DNA from 3 places in the Spirillospora sp. NPDC048824 genome. Region 1 is predicted to be linked to each of the others. Evidence: riboswitches for the same ligand, from Rfam matches in the RefSeq annotation. Region 1 holds a riboswitch; each other region holds the start of a gene.
The links. A riboswitch is a leader RNA that binds a small molecule or an ion and turns the genes downstream of it on or off. The one in region 1 is predicted to bind cyclic di-AMP.

Region 1 (3,265 bases):
GGTGGCGGTGACGCTGCGCCGCGCGATCCTGCCGGACGACGACGAGGCGGAGCGGCTGCCCGGCCTGGTCACCTCGATCCGGAGCCTGGCTGCGGAGAGCACCGCCCGCATCGGCGGGGACTGGTACGCGACCCGCGTGCTGCCGGACGGGCGGGCGTTGTACGCCATCGGAGACGCGGCCGGGCACGGGCTGCCCGCGGCAGCGGCGATGGCGCGCAGCCGCAACGGGCTGCTGGGCCTCGCGTGCACGGGGGAGCCGGCGGGACGGCTGGTGGGGTGGCTGAACGAGCTGGTCGGCACCATGGATCCGCCGGCGACGGGGACGGCCGTCGTCGGCCATTTCGACCCGGCGCGCCGCGTCGTGGAGTGGACGTGCGCGGGACATCCGCCGCCGATCCTGATCCGGGACGGGTGGGCGGCGCCGCTGGAGGTCGTCCGTGACCCGATGCTCGGCGCGATGCCAGGCTGGGAGTACACGACGATGACCACCCGCCTCGAGCGCGGCGACATGCTCTTCCTCTACACCGACGGCCTCGTGGAGCGCAGGGACGCGGATCTGGACGAGCGGATCGCCCGCCTCACCGCCATTCTGCGGGACACCTCGACGCGGCCGGGGCTGGTGCTGGACGAGGTCCTGGCGCGGATGGAGCATGACCGGGCGGCGGACGACACCACGCTCTTCGCGTTGCGCGTGGAGTGACGAGAACCATGTTTGACCTGCGAAGAGCTCACCGTGTGACTTAGAACTCACCTGAGCGGGGGGCAGACGGCCGGCACAGGGCGGAACGCCGTGTGCCGGCCGTCGCCGTACGCGGGTTCTTTACCTTGTGCCCGGTGGGCCGGAGCCCCGTGGGGAAAGGGCCTGAGGGCCGGTCGCCGAGTGATCGGGAAGACATCCGGCGCTGACGCTGTTGGTGGTGTCTTGGAAGGCCTTTGAGCAGGCAAGACGGAGTTTTGTCGGTGATTTGCTTTCCTTGAGAAGGTTGATACCTTCTATCCGAATCCCGCAGCGCGTCCCATGCGTTGCCACCGGCCGCCCCATGCGCGGCCGAGGATCGCGGAGCGGAACCCGCACGCGATGCGCGCCACAGATGCGCGCCACCTCATCGAGATCCAATCGCTGAGATCAATCCGAAAATCCAGCACCGCATCCCGCTGTGCGAGGCCGAGTCCGTCCCGGTCCACTCGACCGGAACGGAGCCGGGGACCCAGGTTCCAGGGGTGAATCGGCGCGCCGCAGAGTCGCGCCGTAGGGCTACTTCCATGCCCGAATCCGTCAGCTAACCCGGTAGGCGTCATGGGAGACAAGGAGATTCCCCGCATGACCGGTCGCTTCGATCGACTTTCCCTGAACAACATCACCGCCACCCTGAACAGCTTCACGGCCGAGGACAAGGCCGTCAGCGTCGCCGTCAGCGCGGTGCTCGCGGGAGCCGTCGGGCTCGCGATGTTCAACCCCCTCACCGGCGACGCCGTCGCCGAGACTCCGGCCCAGGCGGCCGCCGAGAAGGGCACGGTCTCGTCGAGCGAGTCCGCTGAGCGCTCCGCCGCCGACTACCTCGAGGCGGGCTACAAGGTGCCGCCGCGCGCGGTCAAGGCCTCCGAGGTGCTCGAGCTGGCCGAGGAGCAGGTCGGCATCAGCGAAGGCCAGGGCGGCCAGACCAAGTTCCACGACTGGTACGTGTCGACCCCGCACGCCAAGGCCACCGCCCAGCGCGACGGCGGCTTCTCCGTCGACGCCTACAACGGCGCGCAGTGGTGCAACATGTTCGTCTCGTGGCTCGGAGCCCAGACCGGCGTCAAGAACATGGGCTGGGACGCCTACACCGTCCAGCACGCCTCCTGGTTCGAGGACACCGGCCGCTGGGGCAAGAAGGCCAAGCCCGGCTCGGTCGTGTTCTTCGACTGGGACAAGAGCTCCAGCATCGGTGCCATCGACCACGTCGGCATCGTCGTCAAGGACAACGGCGACGGCACCGTCAGCACCATCGAGGGCAACACCGAGAACGCGGTGCAGAAGAAGGTCCGCGACAAGTCCACGGTCGTCGGGTACGGCTACCCCGACTACGCGGCCTGATCCATCCCGCGATCCACGATCGGCGCGCTCGCGCCTCCGTGATCAGAAGGCGCCCGGCATCCCCGCCGGGCGCCTTCTGGCGTTCCCGGGTGATCTGCCCTCATGTCTGCGTCGAAGGCGGGTAATACCAACCGTTGACAGGCTTTGATCGCCCTTGGACCTTGGCGCGGTGTTCTTGGAAAGGAACCCTGCACGCGTCCGATCGGCGCATGGAAGGGAGCACCTGAGCAGAAGGCCGGATCGGACGCCACTGCCGGAGGCCTGGGGGGCGTCTCCCGGAACTCCAAGCCGTGGAGGGGGAAGCCCATGCGCCCGGATGTGAGTGTAGTGGTGATCGCCTACAACGACGCGCGGAGGCTGCCGCGTGCGGCCGCCTCGTCGCTGGGGCAGTCGCTGGGGTCGGTCGAGACGGTCATCGTCGACGACGCGAGCACCGACGGCACCGCGGAGGTCGCCGACCGGTTCGCCGCCGCGCAGCCGGGGCGGGTCAGGTCCGTCCACCTGCCGTCGAACTCCGGGGGGTGCGGCCGCCCGCGCAACGCCGGCATCGAGGCCTCCACAGGCCGGTACGTGATGTTCCTCGACAGCGACGACCTCCTGGACCGGCACGCCTGCCTCAACCTGCTGGGCGCGGCCGAGGACACCGGCGCCGACATCGTGTCCGGCCGGTGCGACCGGGTCTTCCTGGACCGGCCGCAGGACGCGAAGGCACGCGTCCGCCCCTGGTACCCCTGGCTTTACGAGCGACGCGCGGTGTACGGGTCGCTGAGCGAGAACCCCGATCTCCTCTACGACACGCTGTCGACCAACAAGGCGTACCGCCGGGGCTTCCTGGACGAGCAGGGACTGCGGTTCGTCGAGGAGCTGTACTACGAGGACCTGCTGTTCACCGCCGAGGCGTACCTGGCCGCCGGCCGTACCGCGCTGATCCCGCACCGGGTCTACAACTGGCTGGTCCGGGAGCCGGCGGCGGCGCCGTCCATCTCCAACAGGCGCGCCGAGCTGGCCAACTTCGCCGACCGGCTGGAGATCCACCGGCGCATCGACATGCTGTTCGCGCTGCGCGGCGCCCACGACCTGCGGCGTGCCAAGGACGTCAAGTTCATCAACCACGACCTGCTGCTCTACATGCGGGAGCTGCGCGGTCGTGACCCGGACCACCAGGCGCGGTTCCTGGACCTGGCGGCC
Region 2 (3,265 bases), on a different contig from region 1:
GTCGGTCATCAGCAGCTCGGTGATCTTCACCCGCTCGATGCTGCCGTCGTGCCGGCACCAGGCGACCTGCTGGCCCTTCTTGATCGTCCCGGCGTGCACCCGGCACAGCGCGATGCGGCCGAGGTAACTGGAGGCGTCCAGGTTGGTGACGTGCGCCCGCAGCGGGACGTCCGGGTCGAAGGACGGCGCCGGGATCGTCTCGGTGATGACCTTGAACAGCGGCTCCAGGTCGTCGCTGCCGGGCATGGCGCCGTCGGCGGGCTTGTCCAGCGACGCCCGCCCGGCGCGGCCCGACGCGTACACGATCGGGAAGTCGATCTGCTCCTCGTCGGCGTCGAGGTCCATGAACAGCTCGTACGTCTCGTCCACGACCTCGTCGATGCGGGCGTCGGGACGGTCGGTCTTGTTCACGACCAGGATCACCGGCAGCCGCGCGGCGAGCGCCTTGCGCAGCACGAACCGCGTCTGCGGGAGCGGGCCCTCGCTGGCGTCCACCAGCAGGACGACGCCGTCCACCATGGACAGCCCGCGCTCCACCTCACCGCCGAAGTCCGCGTGCCCCGGGGTGTCGATGATGTTGATCGTCAGCCCGTTGTGCCGCACGGCGGTGTTCTTGGCGAGAATGGTGATCCCCTTCTCGCGCTCCAGATCGTCGGAGTCCATCACGCGGTCGTCGACGGTCTGGTTCTCCCGGAAGGCCCCGGACTGCCAGAGCATGGCGTCGACCAGCGTCGTCTTTCCGTGGTCGACGTGGGCGACGATCGCGACGTTCCGGAGGTCATCGCGCGTGGTGATGGGCATGCGGGGCTCGCCTTGGGGTGAGAGTTCGGGATCCGCCGCAGAACACGGCATCGGCCATTCTACTTGCCCGTGCCCGCAACCCGTTCGGCGAAGGCCTCCCCACCGGTCACAGGGACCCCGATTCGCCAACTTTGCTCGTTCTTTGTAATCTTTCCGAGATCCGGTCGTCCGAGGCCCCCTCTCCCCGGGGCTGCGACCGGAGCGCCGAATCTCCCGCGAACGGGAGAGCCGGGGACCCAGGTCCCTGGGGTGAATCGACACACGTCGTAGGGCGACTCCTGGCCCGAACCCGTCAGCTAACCCGGTAGGCGCGCGAGGAGAGGAGAACACCGGCTTGGCACCGGCCCCCCGACGGTGGCGGCGCGTCACGCCCGCCGCCACGGCCACGATGCTCCTGATCGGCCTCGGCGCCACCGCGCCCGTCGCCGCCCACGCCACGTCGCCGTTCCAGCTCGCCGCCGCGACCTCCCCGACCCCCACTCCGACGACGGAGGAGGGGCTGCGCAAAAGCCTCGACGCGCTGAACGAAGAGGCCGAGATCCTCACCGAGAAGTACAACAAGACCCGCGTCGACCTGGGCAAGGCCAAGAAGGCCGAGCAGGCCGCCGCCAAGGAGGCCGCGGCGTTGCGCGCCCAGGCCACCCCCGCCCGCGAGCGGCTCGGACGGATGGCGGCCGCGAACTACATGACCGGCGCCCCCGACGTGATCTTCGGTGCCGACGGCTCGGCCGAAGGGCTGGCCGAACGCGCCTACCTGACCCAGAGCCAGATCACCACCGTCCAGGCGCTGCAGAAGCAGATCGAGCAGGCCGAGACCGCGCAGCGCACCGCCGAGGCGAAGAAGGCGCAGGTCGAGAAGGCCGCCGCGGACGCCGAGAAGGCCCGCGAAGCGGCCAGGCAGAAGGTCGCCGAGGTCACGAAGCGGCTGGACAAGCTGACCACCACCCGGGTCAGCGACCCCCGCAGCGGCCTGCGCGCGACCGTGAAGGGATCGGGTGCGCCGGCCGACATGGCCCGCAAGGCGCTCACCAAACTCGGCTCGCCGTACGTGTGGGCCGCCGCCAGGCCGAACAGCTTCGACTGCTCAGGGCTCGTCGTCTGGGCGTACGCCCAGATCGGCAAGCGCGGGCTGCCGCACTACACCGGCGCCCTGTACGGACTCGGTTCCAAGGTCCCCCGGAACCAGCTCCGCTCCGGCGACCTGGTCTACTTCGGCGGCAGCCTCCACCACATGGGCATCTACCTCAGCGACGGCAAGTACCTGCACGCCCCGCAGACCGGTGATGTGGTGAAGATCTCCAAGATGTCCGACCGCTCCGACTACGCCGGCGCGAATCGCATCTCCTGAGAACGTCGGGGGCTTCCCGCGGCGCGGCGGGAAGCCCTCGTCCTTTTTTTGCAGTGCCCTTGGCGGTCGGGCCCTGGAGGGCCCTCCCTTCGGCGGGCACTGCGTGCGATCGCTGCATCGCTCCGGCTCGCCTTGCGGCTCGCTGCGCGATCAGGTTTCTTGCTTCGCTCGAAGCCTGCCTTCGGACGCGATCGCGACGGTTTGGGTCGTCGCGGGGTCGGGGTGGGGGCCGGGGTCGTCCGCCCCTTCGGACGGCGGGCGTCTTGCTTCTGCGGCGGGCCGTCTCAGGTGAGGCCCTGGTGGGCGAGGGCGTCGATTACGGGGAGGTCGCCGGGGAGCCAGGCGACGTCGTACAGCTCGTCCGGGGACAGCCAGCGGAGCGCCAGGTGTTCCAGGGCCTGCGGTTCGCCCTCGGTGATCTGCGCCGTCCACACCCGGAGCACGGCCTGCCCGCTGAGCCGCCAGTCGCCGCCGATCCGGTCTTTCAACCGGATCTTGATGGCGAGCTCCTCGTGGCACTCGCGCACCAGCGCGTCCTCGTCCGTCTCGCCCGGGTCGACCTTCCCGCCGGGCAGCTCCCAGCCGCCCGCCATGTGCGGCGGCTCGGCACGCTGGGCGCTCAGCAACCGCCCGTCGGAAATGATCGCCGCCCCGACCACCACGAGATCGTTCGCCACCGGCTCCTCTTCCCTGTCGTCCCCATCGGCGTCAGACGGCGCTTCCGGCCCGTCCGGTCTCCCGGATGGACTCGACCTGGCGTGTCGCGTCACGGACGATCTCCTCCAGGTGGCCGCCGTGCGCGCCGCGCCAGTAGAGCTGACCGCAGTCGGCGCAGCGGCCGTAGACGTCGTAGCTGCGGCGCGTGCCCAGCTCAAGGTCGCCTTCGATCTCCTGCTTGTCGACCGGGACGAGTTCACCGTTGCAGGCGGTGCAGCGCGTCCACGGGCGGAGCACGGGCGCGAACCGGTCCAGGAGGTCGCGGAGCTGGTCGTCCGGGCGTGAGCCGCGGACGTACGCGCCGAACCACAGTGCGCGGCGGCGGAGGAGCCCGCGGTCCTGGGTGAGCAGGACGCGGCGTTCCTCATTGGCCTGGACGACCAGCGCCGGGTCGTCCAT
Region 3 (3,265 bases), on a different contig from region 1:
CGTGGACGAGAGGGGCGAAACCGACCGTGGCCAATGATCTCATCGGGCAAGCAGCGCACGAGCGCGACCGGCGAGGGGGCGCGGCGAACAGAGGCGCCTCCCGTCGCCTGGCGGCCGTCGCGTGCCTGACGCTGACGGTCTCCCTCGCGTCTCCCCCGGTCGTGGCGCACGCCGAGCCCGAGCCGACCAGGGCGCAGGTCCAGAAGAAGCTCGACAAGCTGGCCGAGGAGATGGACCAGAAGGTCGAGAAGTTCAACCAGCTCAACGAGAAGCTCAAGATCGCCAAGAAGAAGTACAAGGTCGCGAGCAAGTCGAGCAAGCGGGAGCAGGCCGCCTTCGAGGAGCAGCGCGCCAAGATCGCCCAGATGGCGGCCGCCGCGTACAAGAACGGTGACACGGCCAACGTCACCGGCTTCGTCGGCACCGGCGACCCGCAGGCGATCCTGGACCAGGCGGCCGTCTTCTCGCATCTGTCGCACGAGCGCAGCTCCCAGCTGACCCAGTTCCTCGCGACCGCCCAGCGGCTCCGCCGCGAGGAGGCGCAGGCCAAGGCCTCCTACGACGATGTGAAGGCCAAGAGCACGGAGCTGAAGGAGCAGAAGAAGAAGCTCGACAAGGAGGTCGCCAAGCAGAAGGCCCTGCTGCGGCGGCTCGGCGGCGGGACCTCGTCCGGCGGCTCGGGCAGCGTCGGCGGCACCTACAACGGCCCGGCCAGCGGCTCGGCCCGCGTGGCGCTCAACTTCGCCTACGCCCAGCTCGGCAAGCCGTACTCCTACGGCGCCACCGGCCCGAACTCCTACGACTGCTCCGGCCTGACGATGAAGGCGTGGGCCGCGGCGGGCGTGAACATCACCCGCACCACCAACACCCAGTACGCCGCCACCAAGCGGGTGTCCAAGAGCAACCTGCAGCCCGGCGACCTGGTGTTCTTCAGCGGCCTCGGGCACATGGGCATGTACGTGGGCGGCGGCAAGATGATCCACGCGCCGCGCACCGGCAAGAACGTCGAGGTCGTGAGCATCACCTCGGGCTACTACCTGAGCAACTACTACGGCGCCGGGCGCCCCTGACGCCCCGCACCGGAGCGCCCGCGATGGGCGTGACGGAGCCCTTTGTGACAGCGGACCAGGCTTGACCTGGTCCGTTGTTGATTTTGGGGGGGTTTGCCATCTGTTGGGGCTTTGGTACGTTGTCACCACTCACGGCGCCCTCCAGACGCCGTGGCCCCGAGGCGCCCACCAGGCGCAACGGCCCCCGCGCGGCACATCCAGCTGCCGCGTGACTGCGGCGCGAGCCACGTGCCGCTCCCCCCGGCGGCACGATCCACGCGTCGCCCCCCGGTACCCGACGGGTACCGCAGACGGTCTCCCAGCAGACCCGGCCGGCCCGGCCCACCGTGCGCACGCCCGCAGCGTGCATGGCGCTGAGAGCGCTGCCACGGCGGATCCCGCGGATCAGGCCCAGGACGGTCCCCGCAAACGGGCCGCCGTCCGCACACACAACATCAGGCGCCGCTCTTTCGCACGCGGGAGACAGGTCCCGCGCACGGGCCCCATCACGCCCCCAGGATCGCAGCGGCAGCGCCGAATCCGCCGACGAGCGGAACCGGGGACCCATATCCGCCGGAGTCCAGGGACCGTCCCTGGACGGGCATTCCGGCACCCGGGGTGAATCGGTGCGTCTCTCACCGCCGAACGGTGGGAGCCCGCCGTAGGGCCACTTCCACGCCCGAACCCGTCAGCTAACCCGGTAGGCGTCTGGAAGAAGAAGGAGAGAAACCCGCAGCGTTACCTGGGCGTGGCCGCCCGAGTGCGGCCACGCCCGGCTTTCCCTTCCTTCCGCACGGGCGCCCCCGCCCGGCGGAACCCCCATCCGAACCGGCGTGCCCGCCCCCGGGCCGCCACCGCCGAGTCCGCGGTTCACCGTGCCCAGACGCACGGGAGCGCGGAGCCGGGGACCCACTGTGTCCTTTCGGGGTGAATCGGCCTGCCCAGCGGGCCGTAGGGCGGCTTCCACGCCCGAACCCGTCAGCTAACCCGGTAGGCGGCATGGAAGTCAGGAGATCCCCCATGCCAGGCGCGCATCGCAAGAAGATTCCGGGCAAGCACCGCAAGCCCAGTACCTTGGCCATCACCTGGCGGACGGCCGGCGGCGTGATCGTCGGCGCCGCCGTTCTCGGCACCGCCGCGGCCACCGCGCAGGCGTCGGTCCTGCCGTTCGCCTCCGTTCCCACCCACGCCGCCGCGGCCGGCCCGGCCGCCGGCGGGGACGCGGGCAAGTCCACACCCGGTTCCAAGTCCTCGTCCAAGGACAGGTCCGGCTCCAAGGACGAGAACCGGAGTAAGTCCAAGGACGGTGGCAAGGAGGGCGAGCCCACCGGAAAGGGCCGACCGCAGTCCGGCGCCCCCAAGAAGCCGTCAGAGGATTCGCGGCCCACCGCCGGCGAGGCCATCGAGCTCGCCAGGGCGCAGGTCGGCATCGCGGAGGACGGCAGCGGCAAGACCAAGTTCAACACGTGGTACGTGGAATCCGCCCGCGCCAAGGAGACCGTCGCGCGCGACGGCGGCTCCGTCCAGGCGTACGACGACGCCGCCTGGTGCGACATGTTCGTCTCATGGATCGGCGAGCAGATCGGCCTCAGCGACCAGTTCGGCAGCGACGCCTGGACCATCGCCCACGCCGAGTGGTTCCGGGACCAGGGGCGCTGGGGCACCGAGCCCAAGCCCGGCGCGATCGTCTTCTACGCCTGGAACGGCGGCAAGGACATCGGCGACATCGTCCACGTCGGCATGGTGACCAAGAAGATCGACGACGGCACCATCGAGGCGGTCGAGGGCAACACCGACAACGCCGTCCGGGTCAGGGAACGCTCGACCGGCACCGTCGTCGGCTACGGCTACCCCGAGTACAGGTCCTGACGTCCCCTCCTCCCCCGCCGGCTGCATAGGATCACGCGCATGGAGGACGGTCCCGGGCAGGCCGGAAACGGCGGCCCCGTCACGCGCCGCAGGGCACTCGCCCTGGGCGCCGGCGGGGCCGCCGTGCTGCTGGGCGCCGGCGCGGGGCTCCTCGGCACACGTTCCGGCGACGACGGAGCGCCGGACGCCCAGGCGACGCCGCCCCCCAACGCCGCGCAGGCCGCCGGAGCGTTCAGCCCCGCGGACGCCGCCGCCGTCCTCGCCAACCGCGCGCGGGCGGTGAAGGACGGAAACCCGGCGGCCTTCCTCGCGACGGTGGCCTCCGCCCCCGCCGCGTTCCAGGACGC

Region 2: linked by a shared signal. The riboswitch ahead of ACGFIS_RS04840 (NlpC/P60 family protein) and the one ahead of ACGFIS_RS33900 (CHAP domain-containing protein) in region 1 are both predicted to bind cyclic di-AMP.
Region 3: linked by a shared signal. The riboswitch ahead of ACGFIS_RS08510 (CHAP domain-containing protein) and the one ahead of ACGFIS_RS33900 (CHAP domain-containing protein) in region 1 are both predicted to bind cyclic di-AMP.

Annotation. Positions count from the first base shown of each region.
Region 1 covers NZ_JBICUS010000026.1:10,368-13,632, reverse strand. The annotation lists gene ACGFIS_RS33905 (SpoIIE family protein phosphatase) at 1-700, shown strand, start outside; cyclic di-AMP (ydaO/yuaA leader) riboswitch at 1,154-1,311, shown strand; gene ACGFIS_RS33900 (CHAP domain-containing protein) at 1,322-2,077, shown strand; gene ACGFIS_RS33895 (CDP-glycerol glycerophosphotransferase family protein) at 2,396-3,265, shown strand, end outside.
Region 2 covers NZ_JBICUS010000002.1:291,423-294,687, forward strand. The annotation lists gene typA (translational GTPase TypA) at 1-801, opposite strand, end outside; cyclic di-AMP (ydaO/yuaA leader) riboswitch at 994-1,128, shown strand; gene ACGFIS_RS04840 (NlpC/P60 family protein) at 1,136-2,149, shown strand; gene ACGFIS_RS04845 ((deoxy)nucleoside triphosphate pyrophosphohydrolase) at 2,434-2,826, opposite strand; gene ACGFIS_RS04850 (Mut7-C RNAse domain-containing protein) at 2,858-3,265, opposite strand, start outside.
Region 3 covers NZ_JBICUS010000003.1:451,360-454,624, forward strand. The annotation lists gene ACGFIS_RS08505 (NlpC/P60 family protein) at 27-1,070, shown strand; cyclic di-AMP (ydaO/yuaA leader) riboswitch at 1,572-1,771, shown strand; cyclic di-AMP (ydaO/yuaA leader) riboswitch at 1,895-2,061, shown strand; gene ACGFIS_RS08510 (CHAP domain-containing protein) at 2,070-2,918, shown strand; gene ACGFIS_RS08515 (hypothetical protein) at 2,958-3,265, shown strand, end outside.